4 regions of the Candidatus Thiodiazotropha sp. AKAK2 genome follow, and region 4 is predicted to be linked to each of the others. Evidence: predicted binding sites of a transcription regulator. Region 4 holds the regulator's gene; each other region holds the start of a gene.
What was found. The regulator FNR, encoded in region 4, switches genes on or off when oxygen is low (the NO sensors DNR and NnrR bind a similar motif). The targets are predictions, from matches to a motif close to TTGATNTANATCAA.
Positions count from the first base shown of each region.

Region 1 (7,755 bases), on a different contig from region 4:
GCATCGAGGAGTCCTTGCCGCTGATCCAGAAATGACACGATCTCATGCCAGGGGACAGGGGTTGTTGCCTCGCTCGGTATTAGTTCAGGATTGTGACAGTAGTCACATTTTAAAGGACAGCCCTGACAGTAGATCACCGCTGACAAATGGTCAGGGTAGTCGATCGTGGTCAGTGGCGTGACCCCTCCCACCCGCAGTTCTGAGGGATCTGTTGGTTTCGGGAAGGGATTGAGCATCGCCTGTCAGGGGTGCGGTGTGGACCGATCGGTTTTACGGGGTGCCGGTTCCCGGTAGCAGAGACGTTCCGCCTGCTCCGCCTGTTTACCTGGATTGAACGCGGAGATCGGGCGGTGATAACCCATCACCCGAGTCCAGACTTCGCAACGGGTGCGCTCTTCATCATTCAGTTCAATTATTTTGTTCATTGAGTTGCTCCTGTAATTTCTGTTCACGTAAGCGTTGGTCGCATTCCGGGCAGAACTCATGTTCACCACTCAGGTAGCCGTGAACAGGACATATGGAAAAGGTTGGGGTGATGGTCAGATAGGGGAGACGAAAGCTCTCCAGGGATCGTTTGACCAGGTTCCTGCAGGCCTGGGTGCTGCTGATGCGTTCATTCATATAGAGGTGGAGTACGGTCCCGCCGGTATATTTGCACTGCAGGGACTCTTGATGTTGCAAGGCGGCAAACGGATCCTCGGTATAGCCGACCGGCAGTTGGGATGAGTTGGTGTAGTAGGGAGTCTGCGGGGTGCCGGCCTGCAGAATTTCAGGAAACCGCTGGCGGTCAATCTTGGCAAAGCGATAGGTGGCGCCTTCGGCCGGGGTCGCCTCCAGATTGTAGAGATGACCGCTCTGCTCCTGGAAGCTCACCATCCTCTTGCGGATATGGTCGAGAAACCGTTCAGCCAGTGCCTTGCCTTCCGGGTCGGCGATATCCCAACGATCAGCGCTGAAGTTGCGGATCATCTCATTGACGCCGTTGATGCCGATTGTGGAGAAGTGGTTGCGCAGGGTGCCCAGGTACCTTTTTGTATAGGGGAAGAGGCCGGCGTCCATGTGGCGCTGGATAACCTTTCTTTTGATTTCCAAGCTGTTACGGGCCAGGCGCAGAAGATCGTCTGCCGCTTTCAGCAGCCCTGCTTCATTCTCTGTAAATTGATGGCCGAGACGGGCGCAGTTGAGGGTGACCACACCAATGGAACCGGTCTGCTCGGCCGATCCGAACAGGCCGTTGCCCCGTTTCAGCAGCTCCCGCAGATCGAGTTGCAGCCGGCAACACATGGAGCGCACCTGGTGCGGGCTCAGTTCTGAATTAAGGAAATTCTGGAAATAGGGCAGGCCATACTTGGCGGTCATGCGGAACAGACGTTCGGCATTCTCACTCTCCCAGGGGAAATCGGCGGTGATGTTGTAGGTGGGGATAGGGAAGGTGAAGACCCGGCCTTTGGCATCCCCCTCGGTCATTACCTCGATATAGGCGCGATTGATCAGATCCATTTCGGCCTGCAGATCACCATATTGGAAGGGCATCTCCTCACGGTCGATCACAGGTACCTGCTGGCGCAGATCCTCCGGGCAGACCCAATCGAAGGTGAGGTTGGTGAACGGCGTCTGAGTGCCCCAGCGGGAGGGAACGTTGAGGTTGTAGATCAGCTCCTGGATGGCCTGTTTTATCTGCTCGTAACTGAGATTGTCTTTGCGAATGAAGGGCGCCAGGTAGGTATCGAACGAGCTGAAGGCCTGGGCTCCGGCCCACTCGTTCTGCAGGGTCCCCAGGAAGTTGACGATCTGTCCGACAGCGCTGGAGAGATGTTTGGGGGGTGAGGACTCCACCTTGCCTGGAACTCCGTTGAGTCCCTCATGCAACAGGGTTCTCAGTGACCAGCCTGCACAGTAGCCGGCCAGCATATCCAGGTCATGAACGTGCAGAGCGCCGCTTCGATGGGCCTCGCCGATCTCCGGTGGATAGACGTGATTGAGCCAGTAGTTGGCGATCATCTTGCCGGATGTGTTGAGGATCAGACCGCCCAGGGAGTAGCCCTGGTTGGCATTGGCGCTGACCCGCCAGTCGCTACGCTGCAGATACTCGTTCACCGAGCTGGCGACATCGAGCAGGGTGCGACGATCCTGGCGCAGCTTCTTATGTTGTTCCCGGTAGACGATATAGGCCCGGGCCGTCTGCAGGTGGTTGGCGCTGATCAACACCTGTTCCACCACATCCTGTATCCGCTCGATGCCAGGGTTGCTCTGCCGATAGCCGGTGTGGGTCAGGACTTTTACCACCTGGGCGGTGATCAGGGTGGCCTCTTGATCACCAAATTCACCGCTGGCTTCGGCGGCCAGCAGGATAGCATTTTGTATTTTGGAGGGATCGAAATCCGCTTCACTGCCATCTCTTTTAACGATTTTGCTGGGTGTGCGGAGCCTCTGTCGCGCAATGGTGGCTTGCATCTCGTTAGTCCTCCGACCTTATTATCAATAAATATCTATATGTAGCGAGTGATTAATAATTCAAACACAATATATTGTGTTTTCAAGGTCAGTAATTGACTGATGTCAATTATCTGATGAAATCTCTGGCTGGCTGGAGTGATTGGTAAGAAGGGGGGAGCGGCAGCAGGGCTCTGCTGCCGGATTATCTGGTCGATATGGGTTTATAGGCCGTCCGCAACGAACGGATTGGTCTGGCGCTCCTCGCCAAAGGTGGAGTCGGGTCCATGACCGGGTATGAAGCGTACATCATCCCCCAAGGGCCAGAGCCTCTCTCTGATTGAGCTTAGCAGGGCCTGGTGGTCGCCCCGGGGAAAGTCGGTTCTGCCAATGGAGCCTTTAAACAGTACGTCGCCAACCTGGGCGATCCGGCTCTCCCGGTGAAAAAATATGATATGGCCAGGTGTATGGCCTGGGCAGTGGATGACTTCCAGCTTCTGATCCCCCAGGGAGACCTGATCCCCATGCTCCAGCCATTGATCCGGCGTACATTTTCTACCGTCGCCAAAACCGAACATGTCCGCCTGCTGGTCCATGTTGTCGAGCCAGAAGGCATCCTCCTTGTGCGGGCCCTGGATCGGTACTCCGAGCCGCTCCGCCAGCTCGACTGCGCCACCGGCATGATCCAGGTGGCCGTGGGTGAGCAGGATCATCTGTGGCTTCAGTTCGAGATCCTTAAGTATGGTCATCAGTCGCTGACTCTCCCCGCCCGGATCGATGATGGCGGCCGCGCGGGTGTTTTCACACCAGAACAGGGTGCAGTTTTGCTGGAAGGGGGTTACGGGGATGACTTTGTATTGCATCAACAGGTGGCCTCAACATCAGTGTTTGATCTTGTTCAGCAGGGTTTCGATCTGGGCGGTTTTTTTCGCGCCCAGAAGGATATCATCGATTACCCCGTCTTTTACCAGAACCAGCGTCGGTGTGGCGCGGATTTTATACGCTCTGGCTGCTTCCGGGTCGTTGCTGACGTTGATTTTGCTGATGTTCTCATGTTGTGTCGACAGATCATCGATAATCGGGGTCATCTGTTTGCAGGGTGGGCAGCTTTCAGTGTAGAAGTAGATCAGTCTACTCTCCGCTTCCCCGTTCTCCGAAGTCACTTTAACGCCAATCTGTCTTTTCGCGGACAGGTAGGTGAGCAGCGGTACCAGAATCAGATAGCTGGCAATCAGCAGAAGTATGATCATCACCCAGGACATGGGGTTATCTCCGGTGGTGTTTTTAGATTAGGTTGTTTTTTTCTTTGTCAGTTCTTAGGGCCTATTGGATTAGTGTTAACAGGCCCTAGTGTCAGCACAATACTTACGAGATGCTCAATTGCAAGCGCTGGGTTTTTTAGCGTGGCAAACTTTTGTCAAAACCCATCTGCCAACGCCTGCTACCCTTGAAGCCCTGAATCTAACCTATTAAGGTGTCGGATTAATATTGTGTCTGAAAACCCATACACCACAGGTAGATAACCCATCGATGGAACAGACAACGCTCTTTATTGTAGTCGGGGGATTGTTAGTCCTCACCCTGGTGCTGGCAAGCATCATTCAGCGTTATAACGATTTTGTTGAAGAGCGAAATCAGAAGGTGCAGCGAATCCTCAACCGGGTAACTGAAATCGAGGCGCTGATCGGGCGCATCCCCGGATTGCCCATACCTGCCGAAGCGGAAACCCTGCTGCGCCGGGACATTCATGCCCGTTTGCTGGCCCTGCAGCAGATGCATCCCAAGTATGAAGGCATCCGTCAGATGATCCAGGCGGCGGAGCAGGCGATCGGCCAGGTCAAGCCTGAGAGTGAGGAGCGTTTGCTCGATACCGCGCGACTGGAGCAGTTCTCCCGGCTGTCAAGCGAGATCAGCTGGTTGCTGAAAGAGAACCGGCTGTTGACCCCCGTTACCGACAGTGTACGGGAACAGTTGACGACAAAGCTGGAATTCAGGCGAGTCGAAACCGCCTACCATCACCACATTCGTCAGGCTGAGCGTCTGATAAAAGGTCAGCAGCTGCACCAGGCTCAATGGTACTGCAGCCAGATGAAGACCCTGATTGAACCCTGGTCCCATTCCAATAAACAGGCGGCCGGCTGGTACCAGGAGGTTCTCAAGGTCTGTAAGAAAGTCTCAAGTGGCTTGAAAGGTGAGGCTCAGTCGAAGGGCTCATCTTCGAGCTGATCGTTGTGGGGCTCTGAGATTCTGTGGTTCTCATCCAACCAGTCACCCAGATCAATCAGTCGACAGCGTTCACTGCAGAAGGGTTTCCACTTCGAGCGCTCTTCCCATAGGACCGATTTTCCGCAGTTCGGACAGGGGACTGTGGTCGGGGTGGTATTTTCCATCAGAAGATACAGGTGGTCAGTTGAAAGGGGATGTCCTGTTTGGATTGGGTCGGTTTTCCCGTGTCTATGGACTCCAGAAAGCGGATGCTGAAGCGGTGCTTATTGCCGCTGATCTCGGTGAAGACATTGGTGTTTCGCGGCAGGCTGACTCGCACCAGCTGGGCCGGTGACGAGGGTTCCAGACTTTTCTGGAAGAAACCCTGTTGGGCGGTCTCCTCGCTGGGTAGATTGCTGCCGCGAACCAGATTGAGCAGCAGAACTACCGCCTCACGGACCGGGTGCAGTTCATGCATCCATTCGCTCATTTGATCCTGACGTACTTCATGGGGCTGGTTGAGCCAGCGATGGTATTGCGGCAGATCGAAATTACAGCCTCCCCCGGGGATGCTGCTGCGTTGCACGATGGTGGTTAAAAACTCGTTGTTACGCAGATTGCGGGCGATCTGTCCATCCATACGATAGACCTGATGAATCGCCTGCTCCAGATCGTCCAGTACCAGTCCCAGGGCCTCCATGTTGACTCCGGGCTGTTGACGTACCCGCTCAAGATTACTGACATGACGCTCCAGCTCCTTGAGGATCTCGGTTTTGAGGTCAGAGCGGCCGAATACACTCATGATGCTCAACAGACCCTCGATCGCCGCTCGATTACTCCAGATATCGGCCAGTGGACGAAAGTGGTCCACCTGCATGAACAGGTGCTCTAATCGAAGAAAGGTACGGATCCTTTCATTCAGAGGATGTTCGTAGTGGATCTGGTCTGTCACGAGATTTAGTTCAACCCGTCAGGCGGAGTAAAGAGCGGCCTATTATGTCAGGGGTCGGGCCTGACTGCTAACACGATGGCTGTGGTAATGGGTGCGGCGGTTATCATTTTGTCAAAATCTCCCCAGCTCCAAAAGTTGAACAGCGCCATTGGATATATGTTAGGGCCTAATAACACGAATCCAATATGCCCTGTGCCTGAAAAAGAGCAAATCAAGCTGCAAGCTGCGTAGTTCGGTTGTTCCAAATGAGTGGCGAGCAACGGTTCGTGGCGCTTTTTCAGCTATAACACCCCAGATTGTATGAGACAGTACACTAGCGTATCAAAGGGTTTTTGGTGGGGCAGGGCCCCACCCTACACTCTGAACTCAACAGTAGGGTGGGACCCTGCCCCACCAAATACCGGTTAAGTCAGCGCCATTCGGGGCTAGGTCTGTTTTTGCGCCCAGTGGCGTTATCATTCGCTTTAACAGGCTCTAGTATGAGGCAATCATCTAGCTGCGTACACCCGGACCGAAACTGAAGCTGTCCAGAATATGTACATAGTTGACCCGTTCGAATTCTGTTGGATCGGCGACACTGATCTGGCTGAGCCGGCCACGAAACTCCTCGATCGATTCAAAGCCTTTCTCTTCCATCCACTCTTCGATGCCTGCCACGATCTTGGCCAGGGCGGTCGGGCCCTGCTCGAGCAGCAGACTGCACAGATGGACGACATCGGCACCTGCCAGCAGTAATTTAATGACATCTTCTGCGTTGTGCACACCACCGGTGGCGCCCAATGAGAGCTTGGTGCGACCGTGTAGGATCGCAATCCAGCGCATCGCCAGCAACACCTCTGAAGAGTTCGAGGTATGCAGTGTGCTGGTGAGTCGCATATTGTCGATGTTGATGTCCGGTTGGTAGAAGCGGTTGAACAGGGAGACGCCGTTCGCACCCGCGGTCTCGAGCTGTTTGACCATGTTCGCCATGGCGCTGAAGGCGGGCGAGAGTTTCATATTGATGGGCAGATTGACCCGCTGTTCCAACTGGGTGAGCAGTTCGACATAACGCTGCTCGATTTCACTGCCGCTGGTCTCGATGTCAGCCGCCACTTGATAGATGTTCAGCTCAATCGCATCGGCGCCGGCTTGCTCCATCTCGGTGGCATGGGTAATCCAGCCACCGGGGGTGGTGCCATTGAGGCTGGCGATCACCGGTATCTCCACAGCCTCCTTGAGCGCCCGCAGGTTTTCCAGATAGAGCTCCTGACCATTGGAAAAGTCATAGTGGTCAGGCAGAAAGCTGTCGGCTTCCGCAAACCCGGTATCCTGATGATGCAGAAAACGCACCATCGTCTCCTCTTCGGCGGTTACCGACTCTTCGAAAAGGGAGTACATGATCACTGCCGAAGCACCGGCATCCTCCATTCGACGTACATCGTCGATACTGCGGGAGAGTGGCGAAGCGGAGGGGACCAACGGGTTTTTGAGTCGCATCCCAAGATAGTCAGTTGTCAGGTCCATATCATTCCCCATGCATGCTCAGGTGGGTGGATTCGGGCTGTTCGGATGTTACCGTGAAGCAATTCTCTTGTCGGGCTGATAACCGGCTGATGCTGAAATCTGCTATCGGCACTCTATTGGTGGATCTACTTGTAGATTCCATCGATGCTTTACTCTCTAGTTTTAGCCATTTTTTTGCTGATCGCCAGATCAATGTCGCGTATCGAGCAACGCTGTGTTCTCAGCGAGTGTGCTGCTAAAACCTGCACCAGCCACCTGCCAATGCCTGTTTGTCCTATTCTGGTTGAGTCGTGCTTTCACCCGCTCAGCGCTACCGTATCAAGCCTGCCGTTTTTGCTTGTTACACTATGTTACAGTCGATTACCCAGCGTAACACCCTTTCTGGTGTGGGCGTGCTATGGTCAGGAGTGTTAGGCCCTAGTGGGAGAGGATTGATGAATGATGGGAATATGACTGCCGGACCTCCCAGGGTACTGCTGGTGGAAGATGACGTACAACTCGCCGGCTTGGTGCAGGAGTATCTGCAGCGATATGAATTCGAAGTGCATCTGGAGCATCGTGGCGACCGGGCGACTGAACGGGTCAGTTCACTCAAGCCGGATATCCTGGTGCTGGATCTGAACCTGCCCGGTAAGGATGGCTTGGAGATCTGTCGTGAGATC
Region 1 covers NZ_JBSYOP010000006.1:24,315-32,069, forward strand. Annotated here, with positions in the region: gene AC4IE8_RS01170 (anaerobic ribonucleoside-triphosphate reductase activating protein) at 1-236, opposite strand, end outside; gene nrdD (anaerobic ribonucleoside-triphosphate reductase) at 243-425, opposite strand; gene AC4IE8_RS01180 (ribonucleoside triphosphate reductase) at 409-2,454, opposite strand; gene AC4IE8_RS01185 (MBL fold metallo-hydrolase) at 2,658-3,296, opposite strand; gene AC4IE8_RS01190 (thioredoxin family protein) at 3,315-3,695, opposite strand; gene AC4IE8_RS01195 (hypothetical protein) at 3,964-4,659, shown strand; gene AC4IE8_RS01200 (DNA gyrase inhibitor YacG) at 4,632-4,823, opposite strand; gene zapD (cell division protein ZapD) at 4,823-5,590, opposite strand; gene AC4IE8_RS01210 (dihydroorotate dehydrogenase-like protein) at 6,083-7,093, opposite strand; gene AC4IE8_RS01215 (response regulator) at 7,528-7,755, shown strand, end outside.
Region 1: the regulator FNR is predicted to act here: its motif matches at 2,550-2,563, upstream of AC4IE8_RS01180 (ribonucleoside triphosphate reductase).

Region 2 (7,755 bases), on a different contig from region 4:
CATCCGTGGGAAATTTTCGATAGGTATCGGTGGTGTCGTGGCAGGCCAGGCAGTCGACATTCACTTCTGAGGCAAAATCGAAGCTGTCGTCCTTCCAGCCATAACCGATATGACAACTGGTGCAGCGGGCATAGTTGGTGATAATAGAGCCGCAAAAGCTGTTGACCACCTTCTTTTTACCTAATTCCTGATTGGTTGCCGGATGGGTGAATTTCCAATTCCAATGGGTGGTTTTATGGATCTGTTTACTGGCCTCGGTATGGCAACCCAGGCAGGCCTTGGTCACCTCGGGAGCGGAATCAAACTCCTGTTGGAGCTCTTCGAATTTCGTGTGATCAGCTGTAGAGTTGCTCTGCTTTTCAACTGCGGCAGTTGCTGAAGCTAGAGGCAGACAAACCAGTAGAAAACAGACTAGAGACAACAGACCAGGGTTGCTGTTTTTCAAGCATCGGGCAATACGAAGCATCACGCCACCTATAGTCAATATTAGGGACAAACCGACATGGTTCGCCAAGTACAACTACTTATGCGTCCTGCAAATACAACGGGATTTTTCGATACTGCTCAGAGGATAAATCCAACCTCTGAAAGTGAGGTTTGTGCGGCTTGGCATCCGCTGATGCCAAGCCTGTTTGTTATCAGTTAAAGTGTGCTTTCCGCAGTTGCTATCAGTGTAGGTGCGGTCAAATCTTCCGGCAGGTGCTTGAACTTCTCTACCAGTACCGGCCAAAGCAGATTGTAGTAGAGTTCACCGCGCACCAGTTTTACCCCTTTCGACGGTATATCGTAGACCAGGGTCCGCTCTTCGTGAGGCTTAAGACGTGAATCCTTACCCAGTGCTGTTGCGGTAGGCGGCATGGCTGGTTTACCTTCGCTGTCAGCCAAGGCATAGACGAAGTAGGCTTTGGAATCCCCATCCTTCGGATGACCCTTGGCATTTTCCCAGACCACATTACCCTCGCCATCATAGGCAGTCAGCTTCATGTAGATATTACGGAAAGGCGCCCCGGTTGGCAGGCTGTGAGGTTGAGGGTTTTTCAGATAGGCAGTTGCCCGGATGACATCCCCAACAGATTCGGTAGAGACATCAAACACCACAGAACGCTGCAGAATGCCGCTGTCGTGTCCACCACCCATGGAGTGATCCGCCAGCCCGTCATTGATCGGCATATGACAGGAGAGACAGTTTACCTGAGAGTGGCTGATGGAGTACTCGTTACCGGTCTGACAGAGAGGAACACCGTGTGGGTTGTTACGCTGGTCATGACAACCCATGCAGGCATCTGAGGTTTTCATCAGTTTGGGATTGCTCTCCATAGGAATGGAGGGAATCTCTTTGCCGTCAACGGTTACCGCTTCGCCTAAATGTGGATTGGGCTTACTGTCGTCGCTCATGGCGCTGCCACCGAAGGCGTCACCTGCGGCAGACAGTTTCTGCAAGCCGACATTGGAGTGTCTTCCCGGTCCCTGTATCGCATCTTTGGAGTAGTCATAGGCCTTCAGGCCGAGCTGCAATTTGCCATTCGGCGCCTGAATGCCGTTGTACTTTTTCAGGGTATGGCAAACCACACAGTTGACCCCTTCGGAGTAGGCCGGTTTGGCGTCGAGTTTGGTGGTTTTATCCTTTGCCGCATTGGGTGCATGGCACTGCAGACAGATGGGATACTTGCCTGATGCCTTGTGTTTAACCCCTTCCTTGGTAGGGTCACCCACTACCTTTTTGTAGAAGGTGGCGTGAATCGGATCGTTGAGTGCTGAACTGTTTCCATGCATCGATCCTTTCCACTGCTTGTAGATCTCTTTGTGGCAGGTCTTGCAGGTTTCCGATGAGATTTGATGAAGGGGTTCAGCCAATGCGAGAGTGTGTATACCAAACCATCCGATTATTGCGAACAGCAGGGTAAGCCCTTTGTTATTATCCATCTACTTCCTCCGTTTTTTTATTAACTTCGCAATTCCATGACCCTCATGTTTGCGAATTTTTACCCGCTCAATAATCACACTTTTAATGGCATCTCATCAATTAGGGAAAATACTCATTTATAAAAAGCTAATATACTTTTGAGTAATCAGAAAAAAAGCGGTTTACAGCAAGACGTATTGATCATCAATTATAAAAATTGCATAGTGTTAGGGTATTTTCAGGTCTAGTCTTAAACAAAAAATGATAAGCAAGTTGGTATCTGCGCCGGAAACTATTTCCTACCAAACTAATAAGTAATCTGTAACTGAGAGCAGAGTGAACGTGTCCTGAGTTTATCTTTGAGAACGCGGTAGATAACAATTCAAGAACGCACTTTGCAAGGGGGAGGCATGCTCGATCTGCAATCATTGGGACGCACTGGTCAGTGGGCGCTGCTTGCGCTTTTGATATGGTTTGGTCTGGCTTCTTCGGCCATGGCTGAAAAGGTAAAACTGGATCCAAGCAACTGGGGTCTGGAAGAGGGTAAGGAGTGTGTCTCCTGTCATAAAAAATCTTCAGCGGCTTTAACCCATGAATGGCAGAACAGTGCCCATGCCGAGGCTGGGGTTAATTGCCTTGATTGCCATCTGGCTGACCAGGTCGATAACGATGCAATAGAGCATGAAGGTGCAATCATCGCCACCATTGTCACCCCGAAGGATTGTGGCCGTTGTCATGACAAGGAGTTCAAGGAGACTGAGGGGTCGGTCCATGCAAAAGCACTGAGTATGATCAAGAATCGCTTACCTGCTCTGGCAGATAATCTGAGCGGCAAAGAGATGGTTGCCGCAGGCTGTGCCCAGTGTCATGGTTCCAAAGTGGAAGTGCGTGGTGATGGTACCCTGACGCCAGAAACCTGGCCCAATACCGGTATCGGGCGGATTAATCCGGACGGTTCCCTCGGCTCATGTTCCGCCTGCCATGGGCGTCACAGTTTTTCCAAGGCGCAGGCCAGGGATCCGAGTGCCTGCACCTGGTGTCATACCGGTCCTGACTCCCCGGACGATGAAGTCTACGCAAGCTCAAAGCATGGCATGCTCTATGAAGCCAATAGATCGAAAATGAATCTGGAGGCTGATCAGTGGGTGCTTGGCAAGGACTATAGTGCCGCACCAACCTGTGTCACTTGCCATATGGGCTCCACTCCGGGCGTGAAAGGAAGTCACGATGTGGGGATGCGGGATGCCTGGAGCCTCAATCGTCCGATATCCGAGCAACAGTATCTGGTCATCTTCGAAGATGGGGATCGAAGGGAATTGCCCGATTCCCAGCCAGCCCCAAGGCGAGGGTCAGAGCTGAGTAAACTGGATGGCACTATGGGTAAGGTTAAGGCGGTTGCCAGTCCGAAACGGCGTCGGCAGGTCATGACTAAAGTCTGTCTTGAGTGTCACGGCAAGAACTTCGTAAACAGCTACATGAAACAGTTTGACAATGTGGTCAAGCTCTACAACGAGAAGTTCGGCAAACCGGCTCAGGCAATTATGTCGGCACTCTATGAGAAGAAATTGCTAACCCCTGCGCCGTTTGATGAGCCGATCGAGTTCAGCTTCTGGCGGCTCTGGCACGATGAGGGTACGGCAGCGCGTCATGGTGCGGCGATGATGAGTCCCAACTATGCCTCATGGGAGGGGATGCACAAGGTAGGGCAGAATTTTTATGGTGAGTTTCTGCCCCAGCTTCGTCAGCTCGCCGGAGAAGAGACTGCCAATGAGTTGATTGAAATGCATGTCACCAGCCTGGATCAGCACAGCTGGCTGAACAATCCGGGAAAACCGAATCCGATTCTCGGTTACGGCATTGGGAAAGAGAGCCATGAGTAAGCTGAGACTGCCACTGTTCATTACTCGCCATGTCGTGTTTGCACTGTTGATTGGCGGATTCGCCGGTATCGGGTTTGTACTTTTTTTGACTGAATTCGATCACCTCACCAGCACGGAAACCTTTTGTACAACCTGCCATTCAATGGAACTGGTTGCCGAACCCTATCGGCAATCCTCCCACTACAGACCCGCTTCGGGTGTACGCGCAAGTTGTGGAGACTGCCATGTATCCGAAGGTGTATTTGCCGCAACCTGGGATCACTTTATTGGGGGCAAGGATCTGTTCAATCAGATTTTCGGCCCGGAGTACGATGATCCGGTGATTAATGCGCTGCATCTGCCTGACGCTGCATTTGCCGCCAGGGATTGGTTCAAGCAGCGGGACTCTGCTACCTGTAAGCGATGCCATGTCAAAGAGGCAATCTATGGCACCCGACCGGATACGGTTCTGATCCATACCGAGGATGCGAAAGAGAAGAGCTGCATCGAATGTCATTACAATCTGGTACACAGAGCTGTACCGGATAAAGCTGTTTTCAAAAGGGATAAGTGGAACCGGATGATTGAAGAGGAGTTTGGTTTGTCGCCGGGTGAGGCAGATATACTGCTTGGTGGGGAGTGATTATGTTTACTCGGCTGAAAAAACGAGGATAACCGATGGGTCTATTGAAAATCGGCTGTAAATCGATGCGAGAGGGGGTCGTTGTCTCCTCCATATTTTTTATTGCAGGTATCCTGATGATTCTGGCCGGAAGCAGAATCGTACCGGACATTCTGTACATGCAGCAGATTGTGATGTTTGCAGGATTGATACTTCTTTTGTTTGCTCCATTGATTCTAATTGCCACATTTCTACTCACAGTTTTACCTGGTGCAAAGGAAAATCTGGATAAATGTGAACATTGAATGAGCCGGTGTCAGTAAAGTGGTTTTACAAAAACTACCGCTGAGCAGATCAGAGAAATGACTGGAAAGTAGCTTGCCACTCACTGAGTGGTCACGAAAGATTAGCGTACACTTCAGTTTTTGTATTTCGCTTACTTAGAATGCTAACCCATTGATATAAATTAATTTAGTTAATATGGCATAACTGTTGCTCCAGTAGGGCAAAGTGCGGAAAGAAGAATAAGACCGCACAGCCCATTCAAACGACCTGGAGGAGCAGGGTGATGACAGAAACCTTTTACCAAGTCATGCGACGGCAGGGGATTACCCGTCGCAGTTTTCTGAAGTTCTGCAGCTTGACGGCTTCCGCCCTGGGATTGGGACCGGCTGTGGTGCCTCGTATTGCCGAGGCCATGGAGACCAAACCCCGTATTCCTGTGATCTGGCTGCACGGCCTCGAGTGTACCTGCTGTTCCGAATCCTTTATCCGCTCCGCACACCCGCTGGCGAAGGATGTGGTGCTGTCGATGATCTCCCTCGATTATGACGACACCATCATGGCCGCTGCCGGGCATCAGGCGGAAGCAATCATCGAAGAGACCATTGAAAAGTACGATGGCAACTTCATCCTGGCGGTGGAGGGCAATCCTCCGTTGGATGAGGATGGCATGTACTGCATCATCGGTGGCAAGCCCTTCGTTGAACAGTTGAGAATGGCGGCGGAACACTGCAAAGCGATCATCTCCTGGGGCTCCTGTGCCTCCTGGGGTTGTGTGCAGGCAGCACGGCCCAATCCCACCCGGGCCACACCGGTCCATAAGGTACCTGGGTTGGCCAACAAGCCGATCATCAAGGTGCCCGGTTGTCCACCCATCGCCGAAGTGATGACGGCGGTGGTGACCTACATCCTGACCTTTGAAAAGTTTCCTGAACTCGATCGGCAGGGACGGCCGAAGATGTTCTACAGTCAACGCATCCACGATAAGTGTTATCGACGTCCACACTTCGATGCGGGGCAATTCGTCGAGGCCTGGGATGATGACTCTGCGCGTAAGGGTTACTGCCTCTACAAGATGGGGTGTAAAGGGCCGACCACTTATAACGCCTGCTCAACCATCCGCTGGAACGGTGGGCTCTCCTTTCCGATCCAGGCCGGCCATGGCTGTATCGGTTGTTCGGAAGATGGTTTCTGGGACAAAGGCTCGTTCTATCAGCATGTCACCGATACCCATCAGTTCGGCATCGAGGCGAATGCGGATAAGGTCGGTCTGGCGGCGGCCGGTATTGTCGGCGCAACCGCCGCTGCCCATGCGGCAGTCACAGCCATCAAAAACGCGCAAAAGAAAGGAGACCGTGATCAATGAGCACCAAGACTACTCCCAACGGTTTCAAGCTGGATGATTCAGGTCAGCGTGTGGTGGTCGATCCGGTGACCCGTATCGAAGGGCATATGCGTTGTGAAGTGAATCTGGACGAAGAGAATGTGATCCGCAATGCGGTCTCAACCGGCACCATGTGGCGCGGCCTTGAGGTGATCCTCAAGGGTCGGGATCCCCGTGATGCCTGGGCCTTTACCCAGCGGATCTGCGGTGTCTGTACCGGTACTCATGCCTTGACCTCGGTACGTGCTGTGGAAGATGCACTGAAAATTGAGATTCCGGATAACGCCAACTCGATTCGCAACATCATGCAGTTGACCCTGCAGGTGCATGACCATCTGGTGCACTTCTACCATCTGCACGCCCTCGACTGGGTCAATCCGGTGAATGCGCTGAAGGCGGACCCCAGGGCCACTTCCGAGTTGCAGCAGAAGGTCTCGCCGAAACATGCCAAATCCTCGCCGGGCTATTTCCGCGATATCCAGAACCGACTGAAGAAGTTTGTCGAGAGTGGCCAGCTTGGTCCGTTTAAAAACGGATACTGGGACAATCCCGCCTACCTGTTGCCACCGGAAGCGGATCTGATGGCGGTGACTCACTATCTGGAGGCCCTCGATTTTCAGAAGGAGATCATGAAGATCCGCACCATTCTCGGTGGAAAGGATCCCCACCCGAACTGGTTGGTGGGTGGTGTGCCCTGTCCGATCAATCTGGATGGGGTCGGCTCTGTCGGTGCACTCAATATGGTCAACCTGAATCAGATCTCCCACATCATCGACAGCTCCCGGGAGTTCATCAAGAATGTCTATATTCCAGACCTGCTGGCAGTGGCTCAATTCTACAAAGGGTGGTTGTATGGCGGTGGTCTGGCGAGCACCAATGTACTCTCCTACGGCGATATTCCCGATCGGGCCAACGACTACACCACAGCCAATCTGATGATGCCCAGAGGCGCCATCATCAATGGTAACCTGAAAGAGGTGCATGAAGTCGATCTGCGCAATCCGGAAGAGATTCAGGAGTATGTACCGCACTCCTGGTACAACTATCCGAATGGGGTCAAAGGTCTGCACCCCTGGGATGGGGTGACCGAGCCCAACTATGAGCTGGGTCCCAACGCCAAAGGCACCAAGACCAACATCGAGCAGATCGATGAGAATGCCAAATACTCCTGGATCAAAGCGCCCCGCTGGCGTGGCCACCCCATGGAGGTTGGTCCTCTGGCTCGCTATATCGTCGGTTATGCCAGTGGTCATGAAGAGATTACCGAGCAGATCAACTTCGTCCTCAAGACGCTGGATGTGCCGGTCACCGCTCTCTTCTCCACCCTGGGTCGCACGGCGGCGCGCGGTCTGGAGGCGGATTGGGCCGCCGACAAGATGCGCTACTTCATGGATAAGCTGATTGCCAACATCAAGGCGGGCGATTCGTCCACTGCGAATGTGGATAACTGGGATCCTGAGACCTGGCCGAGGGAGGCGAAAGGGGTAGGTTTCAGTGAGGCTCCGCGCGGTGCCCTGGGACACTGGATCAAGATCAAGGATACCCGCATTGATAACTACCAGTGTGTAGTGCCCACCACCTGGAACGGTTCACCCCGGGACAGCGAAGGCAATATCGGTGCCTTCGAGGCCTCATTGATGAATACCAAGGTAGCCAGGGCTGAAGAGCCGGTGGAAATACTCCGCACTCTGCACAGTTTCGATCC
Region 2 covers NZ_JBSYOP010000001.1:8,854-16,608, forward strand. Annotated here, with positions in the region: gene AC4IE8_RS00060 (tetrathionate reductase family octaheme c-type cytochrome) at 1-466, opposite strand, end outside; gene AC4IE8_RS00065 (cytochrome c family protein) at 643-1,923, opposite strand; gene AC4IE8_RS00070 (multiheme c-type cytochrome) at 2,314-3,783, shown strand; gene AC4IE8_RS00075 (cytochrome c3 family protein) at 3,776-4,405, shown strand; gene AC4IE8_RS00080 (hypothetical protein) at 4,441-4,689, shown strand; gene AC4IE8_RS00085 (hydrogenase small subunit) at 4,953-6,032, shown strand; gene AC4IE8_RS00090 (nickel-dependent hydrogenase large subunit) at 6,029-7,755, shown strand, end outside.
Region 2: the regulator FNR is predicted to act here: its motif matches at 4,841-4,854, upstream of AC4IE8_RS00085 (hydrogenase small subunit).

Region 3 (7,755 bases), on a different contig from region 4:
GGATTCAACCGGCCAGCTTGTACCCTGATTCCATTTTGCTGTGGCACAGGCGTTATAGGTCATTGGACCTTTGCAACCCAGTCTGAACAGACACCAACCCTTACGCGCCCCTTCATCGTCGAATGTCTCAGCGAACAGCCCTTTGTCATAGAATGGCCGTCGATAACATCGATCATGAATGCTCTGTCCGAAGAAGACCATCGGGCGTCCCAGAGCATCCAGTTCAGGTAGTGAACCAAAGGTCAGGAAGTGGGCCAGTACACCGGTAATTACCGTAGGGATAGGTGGACAACCGGATACATTGACAACCGGTTTGTCCTTGACGATCTCACCAACAGAGACCGCACCAGTGGGATTGGGATTGGCATGAGGCAGACCGCCGAATGCCGCACAACTACCTACCGCAACTACGGCCGCTGCGCCGGCCACGGTCTCTTCAAGCATCTGCAGATTACTGATGCCGGCAATCGCCGAATAGCCCGGGTTGGCCAATGGTATTGAGCCATCGACAACCACGATGTATTTACCTTCATTCTCATGCATGGCCGCTTCTCTGGCCGCTTCCGCGGCATCACCTGAAGCAACCTGCAAGGTATGGTGATAATCCAATGAGATATGATCGAAAATCAGGTTTTCCACACTTGGGGAGTGACTGCGGGTCAGTGACTCGGTACACCCGGTACACTCCTGAAAGGAAAGCCAGATAACCGATGGGCGCTTTGCCTTCTCCAGGGCCTGCGCAATCGCAGGAACCATGGTGGGCGGCAGCGCCATCATCGATGCGGTGGCGGCACAATACTTCAGAAAACCCCGCCTTGAGACCCCTTGTTGACGTAGGCTTTCGCCCAGTGTCATAGAGAGTTTTTTTAGATCATCAGCCATCACAACTCCTACCGCTTCGATCAAGATGCGGACTTAATGCTCTTTTAACTTTGCCTCTAGCCGATCTATGGCATCAACAATATCTTCCTGCTGTGAGAATACAATTTTTGGGACAGAACCGATCTCTATCTGTAAAGCGACACGTTCGCCTTCTGCATTTCGGTGATCGACGATCCAGACTCCGGAAAATGCCGTCTCCCAGATGGTGCTTTCACCCAGGGCATCCATTGTCACGTGAATCTCACCCCGGCCCAGCAGTTGCAACAGTTGCTCTTCATCACCAGGGCCAAACGGCAGTGAACGTAAATCGATGCAACAGTATTCACCTTCGCTGGAGAAGCGCTGCAGGGCGTGGTGGATTTCATGCAGGATGGGGAGTGCGTTCCCATGGCTGTTCTGAGTGCCATCGGGAGACTCTACTTTTACAGCGATGTCCTGGAGTCGCGGCATCAGGAAAGCCCTAACTATATGCTTATCAGAAAGAATATCACTAATTTCTGATACAGGTGCTGATCTGGATCATCAATGCACCATTAAAGAACTATTTAGCATTAGTTAATTATGAATAGATTAAATAAAATCCTGTTATGAGTTTATTCCCCATTCAGTCAGTATGGAAATTATCGCTTCGATGCCCTGCTCAACGGAAGGTGCAACCACATCACTCAGGGACTCCCCCCAATCCAGCTCCTTCGGTTCAATGCCCACCAGGTAGCGCTGGGCAGGCAGGGTTTCCGACAAACGAGCAATGTCCAGTAAATCGCCCAGACTGACTTCATGAACACTTGAGCGGTTGCCACTCAGGTAGCGATCCATCTCTTCGTTGTGAAACACCTGAAGCGTGCCGGGGGGCTGTTTCATACGTGCCGCGTCCACCACGATCAACCCATCCGCATTGGCAATGGGTTCGGCCAGAGTGAAACTCAGAGTACCCCCATCCATAAAGGTAACTCCGGGAATATCCCCGGTTTTCTGTTGCATGGCGGTCACCAGATGGATACCAATACCCTCATCACTGAGCAGGGTATTTCCAATGCCCAGGATTAAAACACTTTCTATCTTCATACTCTCAGCCCTGAAATCCACCGAGTTATTGTGCTTGATCAACATTCTACCTTGAAGCGACACCTGACTCCCTGCGAGAATAACTTTAAGGGAACTTGGAGTGATATGTCACGCCCGTTTCACTGTTATCTTGGCTGCCCCCCGGATGATCAAGATGCCAGGTTGAGCCAAGATAAATCATTCAGTTCCCTTTGGACCTCTGAACAGGCCCAGACAGGCGACTTAAATCACCTCACCAGGCAGGTTACATCATGTGTCTTGGCATACCCATGCAGATAAAAGAGATTGATGGCTTCACGGCACGCTGTGAAGCCAAAGGGGTTGAAAGGGAGGTCAGCCTGTTCATGTTGCAGCATGAGGAGCTGGCTGCGGATGATTTCGTGGTGGTGCATGTCGGCTATGCAATCCAGAAGGTCTCCCCTCAGGAGGCACAATCCGCCTGGGAAATCTATGATGAGATGTTAACCAAAATGGACCCACAAGCTGATGCATGAGCTGTCGGTTTGTCAATCCATGCTAAGACAAGTGGAAGAGATCGCCCAGCGCGAACAAGCAATCTTGGTAGAACGGATCATCATTCAGATCGGACCACTCTCCGGGGTGGTTCCTGAATTGTTGCAACAGGCCTTCACCATAGCCAGATGCGGAACCAAAGCCGAGTCGGCGGAACTGGTGACAGAGACCCAGCCGGTCAGAGTTCATTGTCTACAATGTGGTTATGATTCCGACGCCCAGGCCAATCGCCTGCTTTGTGCCAAGTGTGGAGACTATCGCACCCGCCTGATCAGTGGTGACGAACTGTTGTTGGCCAGTGTTGAACTCACTAAAAACTAATTTGGGAGTAGCTGTAAAATGTGTGACACCTGTGGATGTAATGTTACCCATGGCAACCGTCATCTGATCGAAGAAGGTGGCAAGCATGCCCATACCTCCGATGACCATGTAGCTATCGAGGTCTTGGAGAATCTGCTGAGCGAAAACGACCATCAGGCGGCACACAACAGGGAGCACTTCGAAAGACATGGTGTGCTGGCGATCAATCTGATGTCATCCCCGGGCAGTGGCAAGACCCGTCTTCTGGAGCGCACCATCGACCACCTCAGCGGCCGCTACAAAATCGGTGTCATCGAGGGGGACCTGGAGACAGAAAACGATGCCCAAAGGATCAGAAACAAAGGCGTACCCGCGATACAGATAACCACCGGTACCGCCTGCCATCTGGACGCTCACATGATCCACCAGGCCTTGCATCAGACCCCTCTGGATCAGCTGGACCTGCTGTTTATTGAAAACGTGGGAAATCTGGTCTGTCCGGCAAGTTTCGATCTGGGACAACATCTCAATGTCACCCTGCTATCGGTAACCGAAGGGGATGACAAACCGGCCAAGTACCCGGTGATCTTCCGTGCAGCGGACCATGTGCTGATTACCAAATCGGACCTGCTCCCCCTGTTGGATGATTTCGATCCGGACAACGCCGGCCAGGCACTGCAGCAACTCGCTTATAAAAACCCGATCACGCTGGTTTCAGCAAAATCAGATCAGGGCATGGATGAGTGGCTCAGCTGGCTGGAAGCGCAGCTAAGCCAGGCAAAGGAAAACACAACAGAACCGGCAACCGCATCACTCTGAAGTCGCAGGGTCGATCCAAATATGTCTCTGACCGCAAAAGAGTGGCTGACACAGCTTCACCAGCTTCCTTTATCTGATCGATTCAGAATCATGAATGTCTGTGGGGGACACGAACGTTCCATCACACAGGCGGGGCTGCGCGGCGCCCTGCCCCCGCAGATCGAACTTATCCCGGGCCCGGGTTGTCCGGTTTGTGTCTGCCCGGAAGAGGATATCTATCAGGCGATACAACTGGCCCTGAATGAAGAGATCACTCTGCTTGCGTTTGGCGATATGTTGCGGGTCCCTGTGAATGTCAGTAAACAGGAGCCCCGCTCTCTCGATCAGGCCCACGCAGCCGGCGCCGATATCCGCCCAATCGCTTCACCAATCGAGGCGCTGAAACTGGCCAAATCTGAACCGAATCGGGCATTCGTCTTCTTTGCAGCAGGATTTGAGACGACCACCGCACCAGTTGCCTCCCTCCTGGTAGAGGGTATTCCGGACAATCTCTCGATCCTGCTCTCCGGTCGCCTGACCTGGCCAGCGGTCTCCATGCTGCTGGATTCCGATACCCCCGGCTTCGATGCACTGGTCGCTCCAGGACATGTCGCCACAGTGATGGGACCTGAAGAGTGGCAATTTGTCGTCGACAAGCATCAGCTACCGGCCGCTATCGCAGGATTCACCAGTGATAGCCTGCTGGCGGCAACCTACTCGGTCTGCCGCCAAGCTCTGGAAGATCGGCGTTTTCTCGACAACTGCTATGCGCAACTTGTGAAACCCGAGGGAAACCTCAGCGCCAGAGCACATTTGAGTACAGCCCTGGAGGTTGTCGATGCCAATTGGCGGGGCATCGGCACCATACCCCGATCAGGTTTTGCACTGCACGCCGACTACGCCCAATGGGATGCCAGACTCCGCTATCCCGAGTATGACAAAGCCGACCGCAAACGGGCTGGAGAGATGCCGGCCGGTTGCGATTGTGCTCAGGTGGTATTGGGCAAAAAGTATCCCAATCAGTGCAAACTCTACGGTACTGCCTGTGTACCACGAAATCCTGTTGGACCCTGTATGGTTTCGGATGAAGGGGCTTGCCGGATATGGTGGAGTGGCGGCGTAAGACCAGATTAAATCGTCAAGACTCGGCTCAACAACAAAATCCACGGCTAGTGGCCTCGCGGCACCTGACATTGAGTTAACCTCATTGGAGGTTCTGTAAGTCACTGGATTCTCCCTGCGCGTACAATCCGTTACACAGCACCTATGGAGTGTTACACACTGACGCATCTATGATGGCAGGTAGATCTGGGCATAGATGGCTACGACAAGCCGAGGGATGAAAGTATCACCATCTGCATATCCGCAGCAGTTCCCATTGAGCATTGGAGATAGCTTCATCTGCAAAAGATGCAACCGCGATATGTCAGCGAAGGAACAGCCATGAATCACACCGTCATCAAGGAATTTATCGCCAGGGGATGCTTACTGCACGCCCTCACAATCAGCGTCGGAGGTGCAATCGCTGAGGAGCGTGAACAGTTGGAACAGATTACCGTTACGCCAGATCAGGAGCCTTCCAGTCTAGAGACTGCACCCCCTCTCGGTTACCACATCGACAGAAAAACCATGGATGGAATACCCGGTAGCGGCAGTGACCCATTGCGCGCCATACAAGCTCTGCCAGGGGTGACAGTCAATGATGATACCAGTGCCGACCCGGCGATTCGCGGTTCCCGCCCGGAAGATAACAGTTACTTTGTCGATTTCCTTCCTGCTGGTTACCTGTTCCATGCAGGGGGTACCGTTAGCGTATTCAACGCTCAAGTGGTAGAGAGCTTCGATTACTACCCGGCAGCCTATGGCGCTGAATATAATGGTGGCACAGGTGCGGTGATCGATACCCGGTTACGTGACCCCCGTAATGACGAGTTCACCACTACCATAGATGTCAGTGTGCTTCAGGGCGGTGTGTTGTTCGAAGGACCGCTGAGTGCTGGACACTCATTTTATCTGGCCGGCCGAATGAGTTATATGGATCTGATTATAGAGGATATTGTGGAAGACAATGACGATGATATCGAATTCGTTCAATTTCCACGCTACACAGACTATCAGGGGAAATACCTCTGGCGAATGCACAACGGCAGTCGCCTCAGAGTGCAAGCGACCGGTGCCAGCGATGAGATGGAAATAACCCTCGATTCCGACAGTGATACAGCCCAAAAGGAGCCGGTCCTGGTCGGCACCCACAGCAATGATACGGCATACCATAGCCAAGGTATTGTCTGGGAGTCCTCTCCAGGGATTCGGGAAACCACGCTCGCTACCGGGCATATGAGTAGCAAAACCCGCGCTCAAGCGGCCGCGGCGGGTGACTGGCAAGTGGAGACGAATACCTGGTTTGCAAAAGGGCGATGGACTCAGGCCTTGGGCAGTGAACACCTTATCGCCGTTGGCGGAGAGGTTTCCCGTTTTAAAGTTGATTACGAACTCAGTTTTCGCGACACCGGCTGCACTGAATTCGATGTGGATTGCAGCTACACCGATGCTGATCAGCGCAACAGCGATGCCCAGGTTGAAGTAACCTCCGAGCAACTCTACATCGAAGAGAACTGGTATCCCAATCAAAAGCTTGCCATCACAGCAGGCCTCTCCGGGAAGCATGAAGACTACCTGGATGAGACTTTTGTCGAACCACGCCTGCGCATTGAGATTTCCCAACACGATGGATGGACATACAGTGCCGGCTTCGGTCGATATCATCAAATGCCGAGCCTGATTCAAGTAGAGAAGGTATTCGGAAATCCCCAATTGAGTCATTTCGATGCTACTCACTATGTGACGGGTATAGAATATCTCGGTGCCGATGGATGGGAGTGGAAGTCAGAGCTCTACTACAAGGATATCGACAATCTGGTCAGTAGTGATCCAGTGACGCGCTACAACAACTCCGGAGAAGGCAAGGCCGCCGGTGTGGAGCTGTTTCTACGTAAAACACGCACTGATCGCTGGTCGGGCTGGCTCTCGCTGGCGCTCTCCAAAGCAGAACGTACCGATACGGCGACAGGAGAGAGTTTTCCATTTGAATACGATCAGCCTGTCGCAGTCACCCTGGTTGGTAATTACCATATCAACAGTAAATGGGAACTAGGTGCCAAGTGGTGGTACCACTCCGGCGCACCCTATACACCCATCATCGGCTCAACAGAAGACACTATGAGAGATGATCGTTACAGACCGGTCTATGGTGATATCAATTCTGAGCGTATGCCGAACTACCACCGCCTGGATCTACGCTTGAGCCGCCGTTTCAGTGATAACACCGCGGCCTATGTCGAACTGATCAATGCCTATGGCAAGAAGAATGTCAGCGGTTACGAATATAATGCTGATTACAGTGATCGCGATCCAATCTACCAATTACCGATGCTGATCTCGTTTGGTGTTCGTTCCAGTTTTTAATGTAACGCTCGGTATCGATGGACGGTCTAACTTACTACTTGATGAGAATTGGTAAAAAATCTTTAACAATCGACCTCAGTCACTTATTACAAAACAGCCACAAGCATCTGATCGTAAACTAGTTAGTGCTCATATTGAGTGCTCTTGCAAAACTCAATGAAACTCGCCCCCTCCGATAAAGGTCTATACTAAAACTAATACATACTGTTTTACTGGGTTTTAGTATGCGCAGAATCGGGCAGAGGATGATGCAATGGATCGCTGAGTGGCTGACCAAAGAGGGTCCGCCCTCCTCTTCCCCTTTGTGTGATTTTAACCGGCTCACTTATGAACTTCGGCCCAGCGATGTGTTGCTGGTCGAGGGCCGCAGTCGTGTCAGCAATGTCATCAAGACCATCACCCAGAGCACCTGGACCCACTCTGCCCTCTACATCGGTAGAATCTACGATATCCGGGATCCCGATCTGCAGCAGCGGGTCAGGATGGCCTACAAGGGTGATCTGAGTGAACAGCTGATGGTCGAGGCCCTGCTCGGTGAGGGCACCATCATTGCACCTGTCTCCAAATATCGCCGCGACCACCTACGGATCTGTCGTCCATCCGGGCTGGAGCCGGAAGATGCCCACAAGGTGGTGGCTCATTCCATTAAGCACATTGGCACGGATTACGATGTCCGTCATCTGCTGGACCTGGCGCGTTTTTTCTTTCCCTGGGGTTTTTTGCCGAGACGTT
Region 3 covers NZ_JBSYOP010000015.1:47,351-55,105, reverse strand. Annotated here, with positions in the region: gene AC4IE8_RS04130 (hydrogenase small subunit) at 1-882, opposite strand, end outside; gene AC4IE8_RS04125 (hydrogenase expression/formation protein) at 916-1,332, opposite strand; gene AC4IE8_RS04120 (HyaD/HybD family hydrogenase maturation endopeptidase) at 1,468-1,947, opposite strand; gene AC4IE8_RS04115 (HypC/HybG/HupF family hydrogenase formation chaperone) at 2,199-2,441, shown strand; gene AC4IE8_RS04110 (hydrogenase maturation nickel metallochaperone HypA/HybF) at 2,461-2,781, shown strand; gene hypB (hydrogenase nickel incorporation protein HypB) at 2,800-3,579, shown strand; gene hypD (hydrogenase formation protein HypD) at 3,601-4,692, shown strand; gene AC4IE8_RS04095 (TonB-dependent receptor plug domain-containing protein) at 5,002-7,023, shown strand; gene AC4IE8_RS04090 (YiiX/YebB-like N1pC/P60 family cysteine hydrolase) at 7,248-7,755, shown strand, end outside.
Region 3: the regulator FNR is predicted to act here: its motif matches at 1,976-1,989, upstream of AC4IE8_RS04120 (HyaD/HybD family hydrogenase maturation endopeptidase).

Region 4 (7,755 bases):
GGTAAACAGTACCAGATTGGCCCTCTTCACTCAATCTCGAAGGGCTGGTTGGCCACAGAGCCGTGATAACCCCCAAGGGGGGAAGAATTCGTTTGAATATCACCGCTCAAGGTCTATAATCGATTGGCGTGTTTCGCAAATAACAACTACTGAGGCAAGCAGTACTTTACCCGATCGTCCAGGCCATTTTTTTGGCCGACCTCGTTGTGAAGTCCTCAAGCATCGTATGATGGAGGCTTACGAAGCCACTTTTATACATCACCGATGGTAGTATCAAAACAATCATTTGAGAGGAAGAAAGCATGACTAAATTTGCTAAAGTTCTGAGCATCGCTGCTCTTGTAGCTGCGTCTACCAGCGCTTCTGCCTGGTGGGGCGGTCCTGGCTATGGTAACCGCGGCTGGAACAATGACGGTTGGGGCGATGGTTGGGGTGATGGCTCCGGTGATTTCAGCTTCGGCATGAGTGGTAATGCCCGCGGTTCTGGCTATGGCCGGGGTAACAACTACTACCGTGACTATGGTGGCTATGGACCTTATGGTTACGGCGCTCCATACGGCTATGGTGCTCCTTATGGCGCTCCTTACGGTGCTCCATACGGCTATCCTGCGCCTCCAGCTGCAGCACCTGCACCAGCTGCACCGGCTCAATAAGCCTACCCATGTGCAGAAAAGCCGGCCTTCTGGCCGGCTTTTTTTTGCTCCCAGCCACCCTGGATACAAGTCCTGCAATGATCCAAAGTAATAAAAAAACTAAAACGACTTGATCAACATCAAGAATTTCTGGAAAAATAGGCCGGGTGCTGGTTCACAAAAAATTGAGAGACACGGATGTGGTTGTAGGATGGGGAGACAAGCTATCCGCTCCGACAGGCTGTTTGTCGGGAATAGCGGTATAAGTGGCTCCAGTGGTTTAAACACCAACCTCTGGGAGCTGTAACGCCATTGAGGAAATTGAGGTCATCTCGGAAAGGAAATGATACCCCTTAAGCGTAAACCGTCTTTACCAAGCGTTGATATCAAAGCACCCCGCATGCCGGAGCGATCACTTGACTAGCAGAAAAGTTGTCTCATTTGAAAATATCAAGGTAGCCTGCAAGAACTGCAGTCTGGCCACTCTCTGTCTACCGATGGGATTGACACCGGATGACGTGGAGCGCCTTGACTGCATCATTAAACGGGGGCGGCCCTACCATCGGGGGGACCACCTCTACCGTGGTGGTGACAAGTTCCACAGCCTGCGGGTCATTACCAGCGGCTCGGTAAAAACCTACAGCCCCAACGAAGATGGTGGAGAACAGGTACTGGGCTTCCACCTTCCGGGTGAGCTGATCGGCCTGGATGCCATTCAGGATGATTGCCACACCTGCTCGGCGATCGCCCTTGAGACCACAGCGGTGTGCGAGATCCCCTTCTCCCAGCTGGAGTCCCTGAGCGCCATCATGCCCAGCCTGCAGCACCAGATGTACCGCCTGCTGAGCCGGGAGATCGGCCAGGATACGGAAATGCTGACCCTGCTGGGTAAAAAGAGTGCCGAAGAGCGCCTGGCCACCTTTCTGCTCAGTTTCTCGGAGCGATTCAAGCAACGGGGATTTTCAGCCAGCGACTTCTTTCTGAGTATGTCCCGTCATGAAATCGGTAACTATCTTGGCCTGGCCGTTGAAACAGTCAGCCGGCTGTTTACCCGTTTTCAGGATGAAAATCTGCTGAGAGTGGAGCGCAAGCACGTTCAGTTGCTCGACATCCCCAGACTCTACGACATCGTGCAGGGCTGCGACAGCGCCAAATCGAGTCAATCGAGGGTCTGACGAAGGGTCTGTTAGCCGATACGACTGCTACGGCTGTTTGTGCCAGATACAGGCTTCACCCATCGCTTCAAGCTGCCGCTGATGAGCTTCCAACTCGGACTCAACCGCCTGGATCACCTTCAGAGGTGGACGATCGGTGGCCAAACGACGGATATTGTCGGCCGCGCGCTCCTCACCACCCTGCCGACCCAGCTCATCATCCAACACCAGCGCTGCCTGACCGCCGGTCATCATCAGATAGACATCCGCCAGTATCTCCGCATCGAGTAGCGCTCCATGGAGCTCACGATGAGAGTTGTCGATATCGTAGCGTTTACACAGGGCATCGAGGCTGTTCCTCTGCCCCGGATGCATCTTCTTTGCCATCACCAGGGTATCGGTAACCGCGCAAAGGCTGTCAATACGCTGGGAATCATGCATCAGTTTCAGCTCATTATCGAGGAATCCCACGTCAAACGGGGCGTTGTGGATGATCAGCTCGGCGCCGCGTACATACTCCACAAAATCCTGGGCCACATCGCAAAATTTAGGTTTATCGGCAAGAAACTCGTTGGTGATGCCATGCACCTCGATGGCCCCGGCATCGATCTCCCGATCCGGTTGGAGAAACTGATGAAAATTGTTACCGGTCAGCCGTCTGTCAACCAGCTCGACACAGCCGATCTCAATGATCCTGTGGCCCTGTTCAGGCTCCAGACCTGTGGTTTCCGTATCGAGTACGATCTGACGCATCATCCTACAGCTCCTGGATGCCCTTGTTGGCCAGCTGGTCCGCCAACTCATTGCCGGGATGCCCTGCATGCCCTTTCACCCAGTACCAATCCACCTGGTGCTTGTTAACCTCGCTGTCGAGGATCTGCCACAGATCGGCATTTTTCACCGCCTTCCTGGCAGCCGTCTTCCAGCCATTCTTTTTCCAGTTGTGAATCCATTGGGTAATGCCGTTTTTGACATACTGGGAGTCGGTGGTCACAGCGACACGACTGGACCGTTTCAGCTGCTGCAACCCCTTGATGACCGCCAGCAGCTCCATACGGTTATTGGTGGTGGTGGCCTCCCCCCCATAGAGGTGCTTCTCATGATCGCCATAGCGCAAGACCACGCCCCAGCCGCCAGGCCCGGGGTTTCCCTTGCAGGCGCCGTCCGTAAAGAGTTCTACATGCTGTGTCATCGAATTCTGTTGCAATCCATGGTAGGGGTAATTCAGGCACCGTTTCTGATTGTGGGTTCCGCTGCGGTGGGAATGACCCGCTTCTTCACCGACCATTTCGGCCGGATCGGTGTAATCGTCACCACGCGCTTCACCGCCAGTATGATATACACACCACCAAAATTCGGATAGACCTTGTCACCGATCTGTTCCATAAACTGCAACTTCTGCATCACACCCTGGTGCTGGATCGGAGGCCGGTAGTTCAGATACTGGATCTCCAGCAGATCGAAGCCCAGCAGTGCCAGCCAATCCAGTACCCGCCGACTGCTGAAAAAGTGGCCACACCAGGGTGGATTGGATGAGCGCATGCGCAGCAACCTCACCCCACCCCAAAGACTCCAGGGGTTGAAACCACTCAGTAGCAGCTTTCCCTCGGGTATCAGAATCCGCTCAACTTCGCGCAACACCTGGTGCGGATCAAGGGAAAAATCGAGGGTATGGGGCAACAGCACCCCATCCACACTGTCGGTGGCAAACGGCAGATGGCTTGGATCAGCCTGTAATTCACTCGGTTGACCGGAGTTGCCGATCCCCATCACTAGCCGGTTACGGGCTGGACTGAACTGCAACAGCTCCTCACCCACCCCCTGATGACCGATCTGCACCAGATGGTAGCCGAACATGGCAGAGAGATGGCGCTCAAGCGGGATCCGTTCCTGGGCGATAAGATTCGCTCCAAGATGGGTATCGAACCACTCCTGAATGTGATTCTGTTGGCAAGATCGCAGTTTTAGCCGCCTATATTCTCTCATCTGTCAAGCTATCGGCTTTGCTACCGACACTACTGTCAGGTAATCTGTGTTTCTTTTTGAGCGCCGCTCTTAAACCTACTGTTGTGGCATCCGACTCGATTGTCTATCAGTATGGCACCTCAAAGAGGCGAAGGAGCGGCCCTGGTTTGTGCAGGATTCAGGTGTAGCGTCTCATATTGCTAACCGATGTCCCGGCGGTTGTCATGCACTAGAAGGTTATTGCCTGCGCCTGGATAGAAACATTGGGCCGGCGTACCATCACTAAGCAAATCAAGGATTTGCTGTGCAACCGAGCAGCCCCGCCCAGTGATATGTGATGCCACGCGTAACGAGGCCGTAACGATCACAGATTGCAACAGGCGGCCGTTTGTCAGGAGTTCACACTACATGGAAATCATACACGGCTTTGGTTACATTTTCTTTCAGTATTCGGTATGTCAAAGTCACTTAACAGATCGGCAACACTTCTCAGCAAGCCCTACCTGCTCGCAATGAACCTAATACTCACCTGTCTGTTGGCGGCTTGTCAGTCTCTGCCGAACGGCACCGAGGAGTCGGCCTTGACCGAGGTCCCTCTGGACAGCCTCTCCACCGAAACCGTACAGACCCAACCCCTGGCCGGCAGTGAACAGGTAAAACCTGAGTCGATGCCGGAGGTGGCCGAACAACTCTCCGAAGTGGTTGCCTCTCTGCCCGACCCGACACCGGCCCACGCCTGGGACAGAATGCGGCAGAATTTTGCCCTCACCATCCCCAGCAACAGCCGTATCGGCAAAGAGCTGAGCTGGTATCAGAAACACCCGAAATATCTGCAGCGTATCCAAGAGCGGGCCGCCCCGTTTCTGTTTTTCATTCTTGAAGAGATCGACAGGCGGGACATTCCCGCGGAGATCGCCCTGTTACCGGCCGTTGAGAGCGCTTTTCAGCCGTTTGCCTACTCCCCTGGCCGTGCCGCCGGCATCTGGCAGTTCATCCCCTCCACCGGACGCTATTTCGGCCTGAAACAGAACTGGTGGTACGACGGGCGCCGGGATGTCGTCAGCTCGACCCGCGCTGCACTCGACTATCTGCAGCGCCTCAACAAGCAGTTCGACGGTGACTGGGAGCTGGCCCTGGCCGCCTATAACTCGGGTGCCGGCACCGTACGCAGCGCCATCAAACGCAACCGCAAAAAGGCTAAGCCGACCGACTACTGGTCGCTGAAGCTGCCGGATGAGACCAGCGCCTATGTACCCCGCCTGCTCGCACTGGCAAAGATCTTCAAGGACGCGGAAGCCTACGGCATGCCACTGGACCCAATCGCCGACGAGGCCTATTTTGCCACCGTGGATATCAAATCCCAGCTCGATCTGGCGCTGGCCGCCGAGATGGCGGAGCTACCCATCCAGGAGCTCTATCTGCTGAATGCGGGCTTCAACCGCTGGGCCACCGATCCGGACGGCCCCCATAAGCTGACCCTGCCCCTCGACCGGGTTGAACCGTTCAAACAGAAGCTCGCCGCCCTGCCCCAGGAGAAGCGGCTCACCTGGAAACGCTACAAAATCAAGTCCGGTGACTCACTGAGCGTGATTGCCAGTCGACATGGCACCACCGCAAAGCTCATCAGGCAGGTCAACAAACTGCGAGGCAACAAGATTCGCGCCGGCAAACACCTGCTGATTCCGGTATCGAGCAAAAAGATCGATCACTATGTCTACGCCCAGGACCAGCGCAAAGCGGCGATTCAAAACCGCTCCAGAAAAGGCACCAAGCAACACTACCGGGTTCAATCCGGGGACAGCCTCTGGACCATTGCCAGAGCGCATAATGTGAGTTACAAAAAGCTTGCCGCCTGGAACGGTATGGCCCCCGGCGACCCGCTTAAAACGGGCCAGACCTTAGTCATCTGGACCGCCCGCAACCAGACCAGCGCCTCCCTATTGGATCTGCAACCCACAGGCACCCAGAGCCGATTGCACTACAAGGTCAGACGGGGAGACTCTCTCTCCAGAATCGCCCAGAGGTTCAAAGTGTCGGTTGCGGATCTGAAGCGCTGGAACACCATCAAGGGTAAATATCTACAGCCTGGCCAGCGAATCAAGCTGTATGTGGATGTCACCGAACAGACCTTGTGAGCCGGGCTGAAGCCTATCCAGATTGAAAATACCTTGCCCAAAGTGGCCAGGGGATATTGATTCAGATCAAAGAATCACACTTCTTTTTTGACAGCCTGCCGATCCTGGCTGACCATCCCAGTCTATAAATCCATGTCAGTAAGAGGGTTTTGACCATGAGTGAGGATTGCCGACTGAGAGACGGGGTTGAGCTCAATCTACCCGACGTTGAAAAAATCGCTTTGGCTCTGAAATCCCTATCGGTCTATTCGATGCTGGCCTATGAGCATGACGATGACCCGGAAGAGCTGGATGAGGTGGTGCAGGAGGGATTGGATGCCATCCACCGGTTGTTCAACTGCTAACCAACCCTCTCAATAGATTCACCAGCCTGCCAAACAGACAGAAGAAAACATTCGAGCGTAGCTCGAGTGCCCGATCTTTGTAGAACGCCAGATCAATCGACCCATCTTCGAGGCGCCGAGGTAACCGATATGGATGGCCATTCATGTTTGGGCCGTTATGTGACGGCGTTCGTCCTGTGTTACCCCCCCATACCCCCAGTCGGTTGGCGCCAGTTCTTGAATCACCACATAGCTTGCCTCGACCAGAGGACCAAGACTGGCCTCCAACAGTGAATAGGCCTCACTGATCATCAACCGTTTTTCATCTTCACTGTTTGTGTCGGAAGTGATGTAGATCTCCATCAATGCCGATCGGTGGTAAGTGATGGCATCGCCTCCCACCGACCAGTGTTGATTCGGCAGTGAACTGATCAGAACCGCAGTAACCGGTACCGCTTTTCCCAGCACCCGATTGATCAGCCCGGTCACCTGCCGCTGAAGCATGCTGCAAGTGTCGTTGGATAGTGGCTCACCGCTGTGTTGAATCTTGATAACCGGCATGTTGTTTCTCCTTGGGTCCATTTGCCGGTCAAGATAGCCCGCCTATATTAATAAATAAATTGAATCTTTTTTATATTATTCATTTAAAATGCTAATCTATTTATTATGTTTAAAAACCTCGATATCGACCTGTTGCGAACCTTTGTCGCCATTGCAGACCTGGGCGGCTTTGCAAAAGCCGGACGGCATCTGCACAAAACCCAGTCGGCAATCAGCCTGCAGATGAAACGCCTGGAAGCGCAGAGTGGCTCGAAACTGTTTCGCAAAGCCGGTCGGCGACAGCTGCTCACCGAATCCGGTGAGTTATTACTCAACTATGCCCGGCGGATTCTTTCATTGAACGATGAGGCTGCCGCCGCACTGAAACCGATCCCTCTGCAGGGACAGATCCGATTCGGAGTGACCCAGGATTTTGCCGACCGAGGTCTGGCTGCAGTGCTGGCCCGGTTCGCCGATAGCCACCCGGGGGTACGGCTCGATGTTCGGGTCAATCCGAGCTGTGAACTGAAACAGGAAATCGCCAAGGGTAAACTCGATCTCGCCGTCGCCTTTCAGGAACGTGGCGATAGCGGTGATTCTCTGGGAAAACTCCAACTCTCCTGGATTGTCCCGGAACCGTTCAATGAACCGAATGATCAACCCTTGAAGCTGGTTCTATTCGAACCGCCTTGCGTGTTTCGTGATCGAGTGATCAACGCATTGGAGAAGGCATCAATGAGTTGGAGAATCGTCTACACCAGCCCAAGTCTTCCTGGCCTTCTGGCTGCAGTGGAGGCCGGTCTGGGGGTTACAGCCCGCCTGTCAAACAGAAACAGAAACAGAAACAGAAACAGAAACAGAAACAGAAATCCTGTCGCGAGTCTGCCAGAACTGCAACCGGTGGAACTGGCGGTCTACCGTAATCCTCAAGCCACGCCTGCCCCACTGGACGCCCTTGAGAAGATTACAAGAGCGCATATCCAAAACAACCTTGAGGATCTTGTTT
Region 4 covers NZ_JBSYOP010000021.1:198,983-206,737, forward strand. Annotated here, with positions in the region: gene AC4IE8_RS08705 (sulfur globule family protein) at 303-653, shown strand; gene fnr (fumarate/nitrate reduction transcriptional regulator Fnr) at 1,049-1,807, shown strand; gene dnaQ (DNA polymerase III subunit epsilon) at 1,835-2,539, opposite strand; gene rnhA (ribonuclease HI) at 2,544-2,978, opposite strand; gene AC4IE8_RS08725 (class I SAM-dependent methyltransferase) at 3,011-3,772, opposite strand; gene AC4IE8_RS08730 (lytic transglycosylase) at 4,207-5,886, shown strand; gene AC4IE8_RS08735 (ribonuclease H) at 6,042-6,230, shown strand; gene AC4IE8_RS08740 (tautomerase family protein) at 6,372-6,770, opposite strand; gene AC4IE8_RS08745 (LysR substrate-binding domain-containing protein) at 6,876-7,755, shown strand, end outside.